DNA from 4 places in the Ensifer sp. ZNC0028 genome. Region 1 is predicted to be linked to each of the others. Evidence: riboswitches for the same ligand, from Rfam matches in the RefSeq annotation. Region 1 holds a riboswitch; each other region holds the start of a gene.

What was found. A riboswitch is a leader RNA that binds a small molecule or an ion and turns the genes downstream of it on or off. The one in region 1 is predicted to bind cobalamin.
Region 2: another riboswitch for cobalamin. It lies ahead of nrdH (glutaredoxin-like protein NrdH); the one in region 1 lies ahead of cobU (bifunctional adenosylcobinamide kinase/adenosylcobinamide-phosphate guanylyltransferase).
Region 3: another riboswitch for cobalamin. It lies ahead of L981_RS04410 (ABC transporter substrate-binding protein); the one in region 1 lies ahead of cobU (bifunctional adenosylcobinamide kinase/adenosylcobinamide-phosphate guanylyltransferase).
Region 4: another riboswitch for cobalamin. It lies ahead of L981_RS19165 (DUF1636 domain-containing protein); the one in region 1 lies ahead of cobU (bifunctional adenosylcobinamide kinase/adenosylcobinamide-phosphate guanylyltransferase).

What each region holds. Positions count from the first base shown of each region.
Region 1 is NZ_JTLA01000063.1:34,374-38,579, reverse strand. Features, by position in the region: gene L981_RS14850 (MFS transporter) at 1-662, shown strand, start outside; cobalamin riboswitch at 955-1,411, shown strand; gene cobU (bifunctional adenosylcobinamide kinase/adenosylcobinamide-phosphate guanylyltransferase) at 1,546-2,070, shown strand; gene cobW (cobalamin biosynthesis protein CobW) at 2,074-3,138, shown strand; gene cobN (cobaltochelatase subunit CobN) at 3,242-4,206, shown strand, end outside.
Region 2 is NZ_JTLA01000107.1:25,495-29,700, forward strand. Features, by position in the region: gene nrdE (class 1b ribonucleoside-diphosphate reductase subunit alpha) at 1-2,088, opposite strand, end outside; gene nrdI (class Ib ribonucleoside-diphosphate reductase assembly flavoprotein NrdI) at 2,058-2,474, opposite strand; gene nrdH (glutaredoxin-like protein NrdH) at 2,486-2,707, opposite strand; cobalamin riboswitch at 3,098-3,325, opposite strand; gene L981_RS24830 (acyl-CoA thioesterase) at 3,478-4,206, opposite strand, start outside.
Region 3 is NZ_JTLA01000015.1:89,218-93,423, reverse strand. Features, by position in the region: gene L981_RS04420 (DUF899 domain-containing protein) at 3-704, opposite strand; gene L981_RS04415 (helix-turn-helix transcriptional regulator) at 877-1,200, shown strand; cobalamin riboswitch at 1,393-1,586, shown strand; gene L981_RS04410 (ABC transporter substrate-binding protein) at 1,736-2,752, shown strand; gene L981_RS04405 (iron ABC transporter permease) at 2,749-3,801, shown strand; gene L981_RS04400 (ABC transporter ATP-binding protein) at 3,798-4,206, shown strand, end outside.
Region 4 is NZ_JTLA01000084.1:10,510-14,715, reverse strand. Features, by position in the region: gene L981_RS19180 (iron ABC transporter permease) at 1-165, opposite strand, end outside; gene L981_RS19175 (ABC transporter substrate-binding protein) at 169-1,122, opposite strand; gene L981_RS19170 (ABC transporter ATP-binding protein) at 1,119-1,922, opposite strand; gene L981_RS19165 (DUF1636 domain-containing protein) at 1,945-2,358, opposite strand; cobalamin riboswitch at 2,463-2,679, opposite strand; gene L981_RS19160 (RidA family protein) at 2,864-3,340, opposite strand; gene aspT (aspartate-alanine antiporter) at 3,827-4,206, shown strand, end outside.

The DNA of each region.
Region 1 (4,206 bases):
ACATGATCGTGGGGTCGTGCGCTGTCGCAAAGGTCATTGGCGACATGCTGATCGCCAACAGTCCCGTGGCAAGGAAGGCCACCGAGCGTCGTCCGCGAAGGCTGTTTTCCGTCCTCGCCAACGCTCCGCTGGCGCTGCTTCTGGCGATCGTCGCCCTCGACACCTTTACGATTGGTGCCATGCAGATTGGCGCGGTGGCGAGCGTCACGGCCACCCTGGCAGGTGTTCTTCTCGGTGGATTTGCTGCCGGCGAGGTTTTCGGCGGCATTTTCTATGGCGCGCTGCGCGCGCAACCTTCGGTGAAGCGCGGCATGATTGCCTTTCACCTGGTGACGGCCTGCTTTTTCATCTTGATGAGCATGACCTCAAACCATTGGCTTCTGTTGCTGCTCTATCTCGGTGCCGGGGTTTTCAGCGGAGCCCGGGATGCGCTCGGCCAGCTCGCTGTCGGGCTGAGTGCCCGACCGGAGGATCGAACCGAGGCGTTTGGCTGGCTTACCAGCTTTATGTGGGCCGGCTACGGGCTCGGCACGCTTCTGTCCGGGAGCCTCGGTGAAGGCTGGGGGGCGAGCGCCATTTATCTGGCCGCAGCCGCAGTCTCGACCACGGCGGTGATCGCGACGTGCCGGCTGAAAATCGTCAATCCTCAACCGAAAGAGTAGCGCTCCTGTGGGGTCGATTACCGCACGGTCCACAGAACCATGCGGTGAATTGATCATCATCCCGGCGAATTTGCCTCGGAACAGAGGTGCGCCAGAGCTTGAGGGCGCATTGGCGCATTCTGATAGCGATTTGGCACAAAATGAGAGTGAGCCACGGGTGGAAGGCAGGCGGATGCATTGCCGTTCTTGGCGGGCCGCGGCCGTCCGTTCACGGCTCGACAAATCGTCGCGTGGCGCAACTCGGCCGGGGAGGCGTCGCATGCGTCGATTGACTTTGCGCGGTCCGGTTCCTAATCATCGGCTGTTGGATGGTTCCTCCTTGTCGTGGCGACACGGGGGAATAATTGGGAATGTGACGGATGGACCCAAATCGGGCATCCTTATCGCAGCCGACCCCGCGACTGTAGAACGGTCAGGGTTCGCCATCGGGTTTGGTGCCGGGCTGTCGGCCGGTTGCATGGGCAGCCGGGGCAGGTCGGGGATCAAGCCGGAAAAGCCACTGGCGTGGCATCGTGATCAGCCGGGTTGGACGCCTCTTCTTCTACGAATCGTCCGCCTTTCACGAAGCCGCCCGCAGCGCCTGCGCGTCGGAGATGACGTGCAAAAGGTTCGCTGTCGGAAAAAAACGCCGGGAAGGTGAGGCGGGCCGCTCGGGTCCTGACATCGGAACCTTGCCCGTTAAGGGCGAGGCGATGTTTGGCCCCGTGACGCCGTGAGCCAGGAGACCTGCCATCCGACATGGGCATTCCGCCCGAGGGGACGTTTGTCTCCAACGCCATCACGGAGGTTGTTTTGGCTCGCAGATGTTTTCAAGAACGCGCCCGCGGCGCGCCCGACGGCCGTTGCCGCCTTCCGCTGATCTCGGCGTGTTGAGGCGGCGACGATGAGCAGTCTCAGCGCCGGACCCGTGCTGGTCCTCGGCGGCGCCCGTTCCGGCAAATCGAGCTTCTCCGAGAGGCTCGCCGAAGCGTCCGGCCTCACCAGACATTATGTCGCCACGGGACGCGCCTGGGACGACGAAATGCGCGCGCGCATCGACCACCACCGGATAAGCCGCGGCGAAGGCTGGACGACGCATGAGGAGCCGGTCGATCTCGTCGGCGTGCTCAGCCGCGTCGACAATCCTGCCAACGTGGTCCTGATCGACTGCCTGACGCTGTGGCTCACCAATCTCATGCTCGAAGAGCGCGACATCGCGACGGAGTTCGCCGCCCTTGCCGCGTATCTGCCCGAGGCGCAGGCGCGTCTCGTATTCGTTTCCAACGAGGTCGGCCTCGGCATCGTGCCCGAGAACCGCATGGCCCGCGAGTTTCGCGACCATGCCGGCCGGCTTCACCAGATCGTTGCGGAGAAATCCGCTGAAGTTTACTTTGTCGCGGCCGGTTTGCCGCTGAAAATGAAGGGTTGAAAAATGACCACTGCGAGAGCCAACCAGGGCAAGATCCCGGCGACCGTCATCACCGGCTTCCTTGGCGCCGGCAAGACCACGATGATCCGCAACCTTTTGCAGAACGCCGACGGCAAGCGCATCGCGCTGATCATCAACGAGTTCGGCGATCTCGGCGTCGATGGCGACGTGCTCAAGGGCTGCGGTGCGGAGGCCTGCACCGAGGACGACATCATCGAGCTCACCAATGGCTGCATCTGCTGCACGGTTGCCGATGATTTTATCCCGACCATGACCAAGCTGCTCGAGCGCGAGAACCGTCCCGATCACATCATCATCGAAACCTCGGGTCTCGCTTTGCCGCAGCCGCTGATCGCCGCCTTCAACTGGCCGGATATCCGCAGCGAAGTGACCGTCGATGGCGTCGTCACCGTGGTCGACAGTGCGGCCGTTGCCGCCGGCCGCTTTGCCGACGACCACGACAAGGTCGATGCGCTGCGCGTCGAGGACGACAATCTCGATCACGAAAGCCCGATCGAGGAACTGTTCGAGGACCAGCTGACCGCTGCCGATCTCATCGTGCTGAACAAGACCGACCTTATCGACGCTTCCGGCCTCAAGGCCGTGCGCGACGAGGTGTCTTCGCGCACCAGCCGCAAGCCTGCGATGATCGAGGCGAAGAACGGCGAAGTTGCCGCCGCCATCCTGCTCGGCCTCGGCGTCGGCACGGAAAGCGATATCGCCAACCGCAAGTCGCACCACGAGATGGAGCACGAAGCAGGCGAAGAGCACGACCACGACGAGTTCGACAGCTTTGTCGTCGAGCTCGGTTCGATCGCCGATCCCTCGGCCTTCATCGACCGGCTGAAGGGCGTGATTGCCGAGCATGACGTGCTGCGCCTCAAGGGCTTTGCCGACGTCCCCGGCAAGCCGATGCGCCTCCTGATCCAGGCGGTCGGCGCCCGCGTCGACCAGTATTATGATCGTGCCTGGGCTGCTGGCGAAAAGCGCGGCACGCGCCTCGTCGTCATCGGCCTGCACGACATGGACGAGGCAGCGGTGCGCGCTGCGATCACCGCGCTGGTCTAGATCGTTCCTTGAATGAAATGATCTAACGCATTGAAATGATGCAGTTCCGGATGGAAAACGCTCTTAGCGTTTTCGTTCGGAATTGCCCGAACGGACAAGACGAATGCATCTGCTTCTCGCCCAGAAAGGAACGATCGCCGACGGTAACGAAGCGATCGACCTTGGGCAAACGCCGGCCGATATCCTTTTCCTCTCGGCCGCCGACACCGAGCTCTCCTCGATCGCCGCAGCCCACGGCCGCCGCGACGGGGGCCTGAGCCTGCGCATCGCCAGCCTCATGAGCCTGATGCACCCGATGTCGGTCGATACCTATGTCGAGCGCACGGCGCGCCATGCGAAGCTGATCGTCGTCCGTCCGCTCGGTGGCGCCAGCTATTTCCGCTATCTGCTGGAAGCTCTGCATGCGGCTGCCGTCACTCACCGTTTCCAGATCGCGGTGCTGCCGGGCGACGACAAGCCGGATCCGGGGCTTGAGCCTTTCTCCACCGTCGCAGCCGACGACCGCCAGCGCCTCTGGGCCTATTTTACCGAAGGCGGCGCCGACAATGCCGGCCTCTTCCTCGACTATGCCGCGGCGCTGGTCACCGGTGCCGAGAAGCCGCAGCCAGCCAAGCCGCTGCTGAAGGCCGGAATCTGGTGGCCGGGTAAGGGCGTGATCGGGGTTTCGGAGTGGTTGGCGTATATTCAGCAAGGTTGCGGGCAAATGGTAGCGGGGGAGGGATTCGAACCCCCGACAGTCGCAATTTGCTTTTACCGCGCCCTCGTCCAGAGCGGCGAGACACGGCCGGTCGAGGCGCTGATCGACGCGTTAGCGAAACAAGGTGTCCGCGCGCTGCCGGTCTTCGTCTCCAGCCTCAAGGATGCGGTTTCCGTCGGCACGCTGCAAGCGATCTTTGCTGAAGCTGCACCCGACGTGGTGATGAACGCCACCGGTTTTGCCGTCTCGTCGCCAGGGGCCGATCGCCAGCCGACCGTGCTGGAATCGACCGGTGCGCCTGTCCTGCAGGTGATCTTCTCCGGCTCGTCGCGGGCGCAATGGGAGACGTCGCCGCAGGGGTTGATGGCGCG
Region 2 (4,206 bases), on a different contig from region 1:
GTAGTAGATGGTCTTGATGCCCTTCTTCCAGGCGTGGATCTGGGCGCGGTTGATGTCGCGGGTCGTCGCCGTGTCGCGGAAGAACAGCGTCAGCGACAGGCCCTGGTCGACGTGCTGGGTGGCCGCCGCATAGGTGTCGATGATCTTCTCCGGGCCGATCTCGTAGGCGTCCTGGTAGTATTCGAGATTGTCGTTGGTCATGAAGGCGGCCGGGTAGTAGACGCGGCCGATCTTGCCTTCCTTGCGGATCTCGATCTTCGAGACGATCGGGTGGATCGAGGAGGTCGAGTGGTTGATGTAGGAGATCGAGCCCGTCGGCGGCACGGCCTGGAGGTTCTGGTTGTAGAGACCTCCTTCCATCACTGCCCGTTTCAGTTCCAACCAGTCTTCCTGGGTCGGGATGACAATGCCGGCTTCCTCGAACAGCGCCTTCACCTTTTCGGTCGCCGGCAGCCATTCGGCCTGGGTGTATTTGTCGAAATAGTCGCCAGAGGCGTATTTCGAGTTTTCGAAGCCTGCGAAGCTCTTGCCCTTTTCGACCGCCAGCCGGTTCGATGCGCGGATCGCGTGGTAGGTCACCGTGTAGAAATAGATGTTGGTGAAATCGATGCCTTCCTCGGAGCCGTAATAGATGCGCTCGCGGGCGAGATAGCCGTGCAGGTTCATCTGCCCGAGGCCGATCGCGTGGCTGTCGTCGTTGCCTTTCTCGATCGAAGGTACGGACGAGATGTGGCTCATTTCGGAGACGGCTGTCAGTGCGCGGATCGAGGTCTCGATCGTCTGGCCGAAATCCGGGCTGTCCATGGCAGCGGCGATGTTCAGCGAGCCGAGGTTGCAGGAGATGTCCTTGCCCATGTGCTTGTAGGAGAGGTCGTCGTTGAATTCGCTCGCCTCGCTAACCTGCAGGATCTCCGAGCAGAGGTTGCTCATGGTGATACGGCCGGCAATCGGGTTTGCCCGGTTCACCGTGTCCTCGAACATGATGTAGGGATAACCGCTCTCGAACTGGATCTCGGCGATGATCTGGAAGAAGTCGCGCGCCTTGATCTTGCGCTTGCGGATGCGGGCATCCTCCACCATCTCGCGATACTTCTCCGTCACCGAGATTTCGGTGAGCGGCACGCCATAGACCTGCTGCACGTCATAGGGCGAGAACAGGTACATGTCCTCGTTGTTGCGAGCGAGCTCGAAGGTGATGTCGGGGATGACGACGCCGAGCGACAGCGTCTTGATGCGGATCTTCTCGTCGGCATTTTCGCGCTTGGTATCGAGGAAGCGCATGATGTCGGGGTGGTGGGCATGCAGGTAGACCGCGCCCGCGCCCTGGCGCGCGCCGAGCTGGTTGGCGTAGGAGAACGAGTCTTCCAGCAACTTCATGACCGGGATGACCCCGGAGGACTGGTTCTCGATCTGCTTGATCGGCGCGCCCATCTCGCGGATGTTGGTGAGTGACAGCGCCACGCCACCGCCGCGCTTGGAAAGCTGCAGCGCCGAATTGATGGCGCGGCCGATGCTCTCCATGTTGTCCTCGATCCTCAGCAGAAAGCAGGAGACGAGCTCGCCACGGCTCTTCTTGCCGGCATTGAGGAAGGTCGGCGTCGCCGGCTGGAAACGGCCGGAAATGATCTCGTCGACGAGATCGCGGGCAAGCGCCTCGTTGCCGCGCGCCAAGGCCATCGCCACCATGCAGACGCGGTCTTCGTAGCGTTCCAGGTAGCGCTTTCCGTCGAAGGTTTTGAGCGTATAGGACGTGTAGTATTTGAAGGCGCCGAGGAAGGTCGGGAAACGGAACTTCTTCGAATAGGCGTGGTCGTAGAGATCGCGCACGAAGTTGAATGAATACTGGTCCAGCACTTCCTGCTCGTAATAGCCTTCGGTCACCAGATAATCGAGCTTTTCCCGCAGGTTATGGAAGAAGACCGTGTTCTGGTTGACGTGCTGGAGGAAGTACTGTTTAGCCGCCTGCCGGTCCTTGTCGAGCTGGATCTTCCCCTCCTCATCGTAGAGGTTCAGCATCGCGTTCAGCGCGTGGTAATCCAGCGCCGCTTCCGTCGCCTTCAGGGGGCGTTCGAGTGTTGTGACGTCCAAAATCGTTCCATCCCGTTTTTGACATTGGCGACGTCCTCGTCGGTTCCGAGCAGCTCGAACCTGTAGAGATAGGGTACCCGGCACTTGGCCGAGATCACGTCGCCGGCGATCCCGTAGGTCGCGCCGAAATTGCTGTTGCCCGCAGCAATCACGCCGCGGATGTGAGAGCGGTTGCCCGTATCGTTCAAGAAACGGATCACTTGTTTCGGCACGGCACCCCGGCCGTCGTCGCCGCAATAGGTCGGCACGACGAGCACGTAGGGCTCCGTGACTGTAAGCGTGTCCTTACCTTCCCTGAGCGGTATGCGGGCCGCGCGAAGGCCGAGCTTTTCGACGAAGCGATGAGTGTTTTCCGAGCGGCTGGAAAAATAGACGATCAGGCCCATCGCTTCGTTCCTCAGGCGAGCGCGCCGATCATGTCCGGCCGGAAGCCGGCCCAATGCTGCTCGCCGGCGATGACCACGGGGACCTGGCGGTAGCCGAGGTCCTGCACCAGCGCGAAGGCGTCCGCATCCTCGGAGATGTCGACGATCCTGTAGTCGATGCCCTGGCGATCGAGCGCGCGGGTGGTGGCGGTGCATTGCACGCAGGCGGGCTTGCTGTAGACGGTGACGGACATGGGTTCCTCGTGAATGAAACTGAAAATTGGGCGCAAGAGGTCGTCGGCGCGCGCGGACGCGAACCGTGGGCTTGGCGATAGGGCACGAAACATCGCTCCCCGGTCGCCTCGACCGGAGTGGATGTCGGCAAGCTGGTCCATGTGCAGCTACGCGACCTGGCCGGCTCGTTCTGGTCGGGCGCTCCGGAATTTCCGCGGATGCGGGCTCTCAGGGCGCGGCCTTTCGATCAGGCGCGCAACAATGCGCACCCGTCCGCAGAAGGTGGATCTGAACTGGAAGAAACTGACATGACTTCACCCCGAAGCTTTCGACAGGCTGCCGGGGAGATGTCGAGACGATCGGGCAGGCTCATCCTGCCACGCACTCAACCCCTCCGGACACCCCGCCCGTGGACGTTTATTGCTCGAGGCAGGTCTCCTGGCTTACGGGTCAAAGCTTCCATCCCGACCTTCCCGAGGCCTCATGCCTCAGTGGTCCAATTCCGGACAGTCGCTCGCCGTCTACAGTTGCGGGGGCAGCTACGGCATAGCCTGAGCGGAAAACCCGCCGGCGCACCGTATTCCCGTCTTAGCTCCCAATCCTTGCGAATCGGAAGAACCTCGAACACTACATATAGTAGTTCATCGCAAATCTGCGTCAATAGGTTCTATATGCTGAAGGCGGGGGGTGCAGAGGTCTTTTCTTTTTCGGTGTGGATAACGGGGAGTAAATGGCGGCGCGCAATCAATCCTGTGGATCGAGGGCGCCATGAGCGGCGCCCCCGGCTTGCTCAGGCGGCGAAGGCCGCAACCGGGCGGTTGCGGCTGTCGACGGCCACCATCACGAAAGTCCCGGTGACGGTCAGCACGCGCACGCCGCTGAGCAGTTCTTCCGACCAGAGCTCGACCTCTATCGTTGTGGAACTGCGTCCGGTCCGGGTGACGCGCGCCAGCGTGTCGACGATCGTTCCGGCGGCGACACGCCGCTTGAAATCGCTACTGCAGGAGGCGAGCACCATCGCTTTGCCGGTCAGTCGGGTCGCGGCGACGAAGGCCGCCTTCGTCATCTGGGCGAGTGCATCGCCGCCGAAGAGCGCGCCGGCGCTGTTGGTCTGGCCCGGAAAAACGATGTCGGTCATGCCGACGAAATCCGCCGCGGGCACCACCGCCTCGGGCACCACCGGCGCGGGCTCGGCGAGCGGCGGAAGGCGCCAGTCGGCACCTTTGTCCTGCGGCATCCCAACCATGGTGAACCGTCCGCGTGAGCAAAGATCGCGGCCGCCGGTCGCAAGGTTTTCGGCCACCATCTCGACGTCGACGACCATCGAGCGTCGCCCGACGCGCACCGGGCGGCCAGAGAAACTGACGATCTGGCCGATGCGGGCGGGTGCGCGAAAATCGATCCGGTCGCAGGAGGCGGTGACGAAGGGTATGCGGCCGTGGCGGGTGGCAACGATGAAGGCGATCCTGTCCATCAGCGCCAATGCGGCACCCCCAAAGAGGGTGCCGTGATGATTGGT
Region 3 (4,206 bases), on a different contig from region 1:
AATCAAAAAGCCGGTTCGGTCCCGTATTCGTCGTGCCGCCGGTTCCAGACATAGGGTTCTGTCTGCGGCCATCCCGCGGGAGAGGCTTCCCATGTTTCCTGGCGACCGTAGGGCGTCAGATCCAGATAGGTCCACATGCTGCCGAGATACTCGACGCCACGCGCACCGTTGAAATAGGTGCGGTAGATATGATCGCCGTCCCTGAGGAAGACGCTGACGCCATGGCGCTCGCTGGTCCTTGTCGGGTCATCCGGATCGGCGACCGTGGCTCCCATGTCGTGGTTGAAGTCGCTCGCCATGGACGAGTACCAGACTGGGTGCTGCCACTGCATCCGGGCCTGGTATTTCTGCAGCGTCTCCAGCGGCGCGCGCGAAATCAGCACGATGGACGTATCGCGTGCGTTGAGATGCGCCGGATGGGTCATCGCGTCCACGACCCAGGAGCAGCCGTCGCAGCCCGCCTTCCATCCGGGCGCGAACATGAAGTGATAGACGATCAGTTGTCGCCGTCCGTCGAAGAGGTCGGCGAGGCTTACCGTGCCTTCGGGCCCCTCGAACGAATAGTCCTTGTCGATCCTGACCATCGGCAAGCGTCGGCGCGCGGCACTCACTTCATCGCGTGCGCGGGTAAGTGCCTTCTCCCTGGCAATCTGTTGTTCGAGTGCGACTTGCCACTCATCCATTGAAGCGATTTTAGGCAGCATTCTCAATCATCTCCCTTTTCCGCGGTTTGCTTGGAGGTGTCGGTGCAAAGCTGACTCCGATCGACGGCATCCAGCCGTCAGGCTCGGTTGCAGTTCTCGCGAAAGCTCGCAAACAGGTCTCATCGGCGCCGTCTCCGTTGCGTCCAGTTTCAATATGTTGCAAAAACATAACATGTCAAGCAAGCAGGACGAAGATCTGGTTTTCAAGGCGTTGGCTCACCCGCGCAGGCGGGCGATGCTCGATTGTCTCAAGGGCGAGGCGCAGGCCACGGGCATGCTCTGCGCGGCCTTTTCAGACATGGATCGCTGCACCGTGATGCAGCATCTGAAGGTGCTGGAGGACGCCGAGCTGATCATCGTCAGCTGGGCAGGACGCGAGCGCTGGAATTATCTCAATGCGCTGCCGATCAAGCACATTTACGACCGCTGGATCAGCGACTATGCCGCCCATGCCGTGACCATTCTCGACAGGCTGAAGACCGATCTCGAAGGGTAAATCTGAAGATAGTGTGAATTACGGATCACTTAAACAGTATTCATTTGTGTATAGTTTTCCGACAATCGACAATGTTCTGCCTATTTGAGGGGAGTGATATTTAGTGAAATTACGAGACGCGAAAGAATTTCTACCTTTCCTGGCAAGTGTTTCGAAAGCGTCGCTTTCATGCTTGCGCTCCACTCGTTCGTTGAGTAGGGAATTCTCGTCGGTTTCCGAAAGGAAATAACAGGGAATTCGCCGCGGCTCGCCGCGAAACGAAACTGCCCCCGCAACTGTAGGCGGCCAGTCCTCTCTCGAAAATGCCACTGGGCGATGGTCCGGGAAGGCCGAGAGGGAGCCAAGACCCGCCAGTCAGGAGACCTACCGACACCTGTAACTGAACAAGCCGGGCGGGGTGTCCGGGGAGGTTGTCGATGTCGTTGGTCGCGCCACAAGTGCCGGCTGTCGATGTTCTCTTGAACATCGGTTCGATCATTGCGTCCTGGCTCGTCCCCTCCGATCCGCGCGATCAACAGATCGGAGACAATGTGCCATGACCGCTTCGCGTTTCCTGCTTGCCGCCTCTGGCTTCGCCTTCTTCGCCACCGCCGCTGCTGCCGAACCCACCGCCTATCCGCTGACCCTGGACAATTGCGGCGAGACGATCACCTTCGACAAGGCGCCGGCGACCTCGGCGACCGTCGGGCAGGCGGCAACCGAGGTTCTCTATTCGCTCGGCCTCGGCGACAAGGTTACGGGCACGTCGGTCTGGTTCAATGACGTGCTGCCGGAATTTGCCGAGGTCAATGCCAAGGTTCCGCGCCTGGCGGACAACGACCCGAGCTTTGAAAGCGTCGTCGCCAAGAAGCCGGGGCTCGTCGCCGTGCAGTTCGTCTGGCACGTCGGCCCCGAAGGGATCGTTGCGACCCGAACCCAGTTCCACGAAGTAGGAATTCCGACCTATGTCCTTCCGGCCGACTGCGTCGCCAAGGACAACTCGGTGGGTGTGGACGGCACGCGAAGCGCGCTCTTCTCGACTGCCAGCATCCATCAGGGCGTGCGTGAACTCGCGCAGATCTTCGATGTTCAAGACAAAGGCGAGGCATTCGTCGCAGAACTCGCCAAGCGTGAGGCCAACGCCATTGAGCAGGCCAAGGCGCTCAATTTGAAGGATGTGTCTGCGGCCTTCTGGTTCTCCAGCGCGGAGATGGACATCGATCCCTATGTGGTCGGCCGGAAGGGAGCGCCTGCCTACATGATGGATAAGCTCGGCATCCGCAACGTGGTCGGCTCGGACGAAGAATGGCCGGTCGTCGGTTGGGAAACGATCGCCAAGGCCAACCCCACCATGATCGTCATCGCCAAGATGGATCGCCGGCGCTTTCCGGCCGACGACTACCTGAAGAAGATCGAGTTCCTGAAGACCGATCCGGTTGCCAGCCAGATGGATGCGGTGAAGAACAACCGCATCGTCGTCATGGATGCGCACGCGATGGACGCCACGATCAGAACGGTCGCCGGTATTGAAGTTCTCTCCGCTGCGCTTAAGGATTTCGGGTTGGCGAAGTGAAGACCGGCCTCTCGCGGCGCGCCCCTGCTTCCCGGCTTGGCCGGGCAGCCACGGGGACATTGGCTCTGTTTGCCACCGTTCTTGCCGGAACCTGCATCGGTGAAACGCCGATACCCGTCTTGACGGTTCTCCAGACCTTGGGGAACAAGATTTTCGGCGCGACCTATGGGCTCGATCCCATCGATGTCGGGATCATCTGGAACTACCGCCTGCCGCGGGCGATCGTTGCCGCCTGCTGCGGGGCGGGCCTCGCGGTTTCGGGCATGGTGCTCCAGTCCCTCCTGCGCAACGCCCTGGCGGATCCCTATCTTCTCGGCATCTCCGCCGGCGCCTCGACCGGCGCCGTGGCCGTTACCGTCGCCGGCCTCGGGGCTGGCGCGGTCTCGATGTCGCTCGGCGCCTTTGTCGGCGCCGTGACGGCTTTCCTCATGGTGGCGATCCTCGCCCGTGCCGCCGGTGGCGGGGTCACTCTGCGCGGAACAGGGCAGATCGTGCTTGCCGGCATCGCCGGATCGCAACTGTTCAACGCGCTGACCTCTTTCATCATCACCAAGTCGGCCAATGCGGAGCAGGCGCGGGGCATCATGTTCTGGCTGCTCGGCAACCTCAGCGGTGCGCGGTGGCCGGACGTCTGGCTGGCCGTGCCCGTGGCCCTTGTCGGGCTCGGCGCCTGCATCTGGTATGCCCGCGCGCTCGACGCCTTTTCCTTCGGGGCGGAATCCGCCGCGTCGCTCGGCGTACCCGTGCGGGCCGTCCAGGTGGTGCTGATCGGCCTTACCGCGCTGGTGACGGCCGTGATGGTCAGCATCGTCGGCTCCATCGGCTTCGTCGGGCTCGTGATACCGCATGCGGCCCGTTTCCTCGTTGGTGTGCGTCATGGCCGGCTCGGCCCGGCAACCGCCCTCATCGGGGCGGTCTTTCTGATCGCGGCGGATATCCTGTCGCGGACGATCGTTCCTGGCCAGGTGCTGCCGATCGGCGTGATCACCGCCCTGGTTGGGGCACCGGCCTTTGCCCTGATCCTTATCCGCGGGAGGCACCGATCATGATCCTGGAAGCACGCGATCTCGGCTGGTCCGTCCGCGGCAAGGCGATCGTTTCCCATGTCGATCTCGCCGTGCGGCAGGGAGAGACACTCGGCCTTGTCGGCCCCAACGGCTCCGGCAAATCGACCTTGATGCGGCTGCTGGCCGGCATCGTCCGGTCGACGTCGGGCGAGGTGCGGATCAACGGGCAGATGCTGCACGCCATGCCACGCCGCCAGGCTGCCCAGTTGATCGCCTTCCTCGAGCAGCAAGCCGAGACGACGGAAGCGATCTCGGTTCGCGATGCGGTTGAACTTGGCCGCACGCCCTGGCTCACGCCGCTGCAGCCCTGGTCGGCGGAAGACGACCGGATCGTCAGGCAAGCGCTCGACGATACCGATATGGCGGGCTTCGAAAACCGTTCGTGGG
Region 4 (4,206 bases), on a different contig from region 1:
GACGGTCGCAACCGGGATCTGCGCCGAGCCGAGCGATACGGCGGCCGTCACCGTCAGGAGAAGCAGCAGCAGGCCGGCGGCAAGGCCGAAACCGCTGCGGGCCACCCGTTGAGACGCGGCACGCGAAACCGCAACGGTGTCAGCCGACGTATCCTCAGCCAGCATCGGTTACAGGCCTTCGCCGTGAAAGGTCTTGGCGAGACGGGCGATGGCGTCGATGTTGCGCGGCCCCGGCGTCGCCTCGACATAGTCGAGCACGACGAAGCGATCGTTCCTGACGGCATCGACATTCTTGAATGCCGGATTGGTCTTCATGAAGGCGATCTTGTCCTCGGCCTTCACCTCGCCGTAGTTGACGATGACGACCACTTCCGGATTGCGCTCGATCACCGGCTCCCAGGAGATCTCCACCCAGCTCTTGTCGACATCATCCATGATGTTGGCGCCGCCGGCGGCCTCGATCATCGCCGTCGGAATGCCGAAGCGGCCGGACGTGAAGGGCTTCTCCTCGCCCGAATCATAGACGAAGACCCGTGTCGGCTTTGCCTTGCCGGCGTTCGCCTTGGTGATCTCGGCAAGCTGGCGGCGGTAGCCGTCAACCAGCGTCTCGGCGCGATCCTCGACGCCGAAAATGCGGCCGAGATTGAGAAGATCGACGAACATGTCGTCCATCGTTGGCTTTGCCTTGGCCATCACGTGGATGCAGGATTCGGTCAGCTCGTAGACGCCGATCTTGAAGGGCGCCAAGGTTTCGGGCGTGACCTCGCCGCCGACCTTCATGCCGTAGTTCCAGCCGGCAAAGAAGAAGTCGGCGTCGGCGTTGAGCAGCACTTCCTTGGTCGGATACTTCTCCGAAAGCTCCGGCAGTTCCTTGACGCCTTCGCGCAGCTTCTCGTCCAGCGTCTTCCAGCCGGAAACGCCGGTATAGCCGACCATGCGGTCCTGCAGCCGCAACGCCAGCATCATCTCCACCAAGTTGACGTCGTTGGCGATCGCGCGTTTCGGCGCCGCGTCGAAGGTCACCTCTCGGTTGCAGCTCTTGACCGTGACCGGATAGGCGAGCGCCGGGGTTGCGGCGGCCAGCACGAAAAGAAGGAAAAATGGGGCAATATTGATCTTCATGAAATAGATCCCTGTCGAGGAAGTGAAAAGGAAAAGCGGGCGCCGCCGGCGGCGGCATTGTGAACGGTGGCAGTGACGCCGAAGGCGGCCGAAAGTTCGCCGGGGCTGAGCACCTCTTCGGGCGTGCCGAACGCCGTCAGCCGCCCGGCGGTCAGGATCGCGACGTCGGTCGCAAACTCGGCGGCGAGATTGATGTCGTGCAGCGTTGAGACGATCGTCAGCTTCAGCGTCTGCAGCAACTCGAGGATTTCGAGCTGGTGGCGGATGTCGAGATGGTTGGTCGGCTCGTCGAGAATGATGATGCGCGGCTCCTGCGCCAGCGCGCGGGCGATCAGCACCCGCTGCTTCTCACCGCCCGAAAGCGTGGCGAACTGGCGACCGGCAAGATGCGCGAGATCGAGATGCGCGAGTGCATGCTGCACCCGATCGCGGTCGAAATCGCTCCAGCCGCTCAAGCCTTCCCGCCGCGGAATGCGCCCCATCATCACGACGTCGCGCACGCTGAAGGGAAAGTCGCCGGGCATTTCCTGCAGGACGACGGCGATCGTCCTTGCCGCCTCGCGCGCCGAGATCGACCACAGATCGATGCCATCGACCGAAACACGGCCGGCATTCGGCTGCACCGCCCGGTAGAGGCAGCGCAGAAGCGAGGTCTTGCCGGCACCGTTCGGCCCGAGGATCGCAAGCCGGCTGCCCGCCGCGATCGAAAAGCCGATGTCCTTGACCAGCGTCAGCCCCGCGCGTGGCCCCCAGTGAAGGCCCTCGACCTTGAGTGCCGCTCCCGTTGCCGTGCAGCTCATGGGTTGATCCCTCCCTGCGCCGTCATTGGAAGTGCCCGCCGAGGTCTTCGGAAACGAGCATCGCTGCGGGGATGCGGGCAAGCGTCTTGCCTTTCAACCCGCGTGGCCGCTCGGCCGCCCGCGTCATGCCATCGCCACGCTCGGCATAGGTTGTGGCAAAGCGTACGAGATCGTCGATGTCTTCGTCCGGCGAGACGTCGCCGAAGAGATAGGTTGCCTTTCCCGTCGCCTGGAAGGCGATGGTGCAGGGCCGCGTGCAGGCCGCCATGCACACCGTGCCGGCAATCGAGAAGTCACGATCGAGCGGTGCGCCGAGTGCAGCGATGCTGCCGTTCAGCCGCTTGATCAGCTCGGCGCCGGGCGCGCAGGGGCCACCGGTGAAGCGGCAATCGGTGCAGACCGTTATCTTGTGCTGTCGGAAATTCGGCTCAGCCATTCCTGCCCTCCGCCGGACTGACGGCAAGAGATGGCGAAACGGCAGAAGGACGGATAGCCGTCGTGCGAAAGCCAGTTCTTTTCCATCGGAACACCCCGTCCGTTGTGGTTGATCGGTTCGATGGCAGGTCTCCTGGCTCGCGGGTCGTGGCGCATCCACGTCTTCCCGGCTGATCGCCAGTGACATGGTGTGAATGCGCTTTCCGCTCACAGTTGCGGGGGCAGCCACGGTCTCGGCCCCATCAGGGTCGTCCGTTCCGTGTTCCCTTTTCAGCCGCCTCCGCATTGTCGCGGACGCAGCACCATCACCGCCTTCCTCGCATGAATCGGCGGGGGAGACAACCGCACGGCACAGGCGGGAAGGATCTATCAACATGCGGCGTATCGTCATGCGCAGTTTGTTATTAAATAACATTACGTCGCGCAAGCCGAAAATTGAGCGTCGGACACGATCCGACGCCCTACAGCCAAAATCCGCCTCACGACCGACAGGCAGCCGTGTCGCCTCAGAACTCCGGCGGAAAGAGCTCGGCCGTCAGCGTCACCGCCACCGCGGCGTTGCCCGGCAGGTTGCGCACGCCGCAGACGGAGCGGATATGGCCGGCCCTTTCGCCAAAGGCGGCAGCCAGAAACTCGGAGGCCCCGTCGAGCACCTTCGGGTGGTCGAGGAAATCCTCGGTGCAGGCGACATGCCCCTCCAACCGGACGATCTGGCGAATGCGCTCGAAACGGCCGAGATGTTCGTGGATCTGCGCCAGCGCATTGAGCACAGCCAGCTCGGCCGCCTTGCGCCCCTCGTCGATCGTCACGTCGCGCCCGAGCAGCCCCGTGTGCACGAAGCGCCCGTCGAGCAGCGGCCCCTGCATCGAGACATGAAGCATCTCGCCCGCCTCGATCACCGCGCGATAGGCGCCGAGCGGCTTCGGCGGCGTTGGAAGCTGAACGCCAAGCGCCCCCAGCCTACGGATAACCTCATCCATCATTGCTCCCCCTCCTCGTCACCTTACGAACCGGCCGCGCTTGCGGAGACGATGCCGCTTTTCATCTCGACCTTCGAAGTTCTGTCGCCCCTATCGCAAGCAGAAAGGCCCATCGTTCCTTGCGCCTCCAGCCGTATGTTCAAGCATAGCCAAGAGAAAACGCCTCATGCCTCACGTTGCGAGATAACATTACGAATTACAACACCAGAGTTGAAGTGCCGGCGCGATACTGTCGCGCGCATCCGTGTTTCGATCGCATGCGGCGGACGCATCGCGGCGTCCGCCAGGCGCGCACCCAAGTAAAACCGCTCAAATGTAACATACGTTACGCTCACGTAACCCTATGCCGGTTGAGAATTTCGACGACCGAAGCGACAATTGCCGGGATTAAGATTGGGCATCGACAAGATCCGAAAACAAGCTCAACTTAGCCGCGCAGATCCCGAAATGAAGTGATGGCAACTCAACTTTCTGAAGGGAATAGCAGCAGTGAATCCCATCGATTTTTTCGTCGACACGCTTCGGACCTATCCACCCGTCGCCGTCTTCCTCGCGCTTGGCATCGGTTTCCTCATCGGTCCGATCAAGGTCGCGGGGTTCAACCTTGGAAATGTCACCGCCACGCTTCTGGCCGGCGTTCTCATCGGGCAGCTTGGCATCCAGGTTTCCGGTGACCTCAAATCCACCCTGTTCCTGATCTTCCTCTTCGCCGTCGGCTACGGCGTCGGGCCGCAATTCGTGCGGGGGCTTAGCACCGACGGACCGAAACAGATCGCCTTTGCGCTCTCCGTGCTGGTGCTCTGCCTGATCGTTCCCTATCTCTGCGCGCTGATTGCCGGGCTGCCGCTCGGCTATGGCGCCGGCATGTA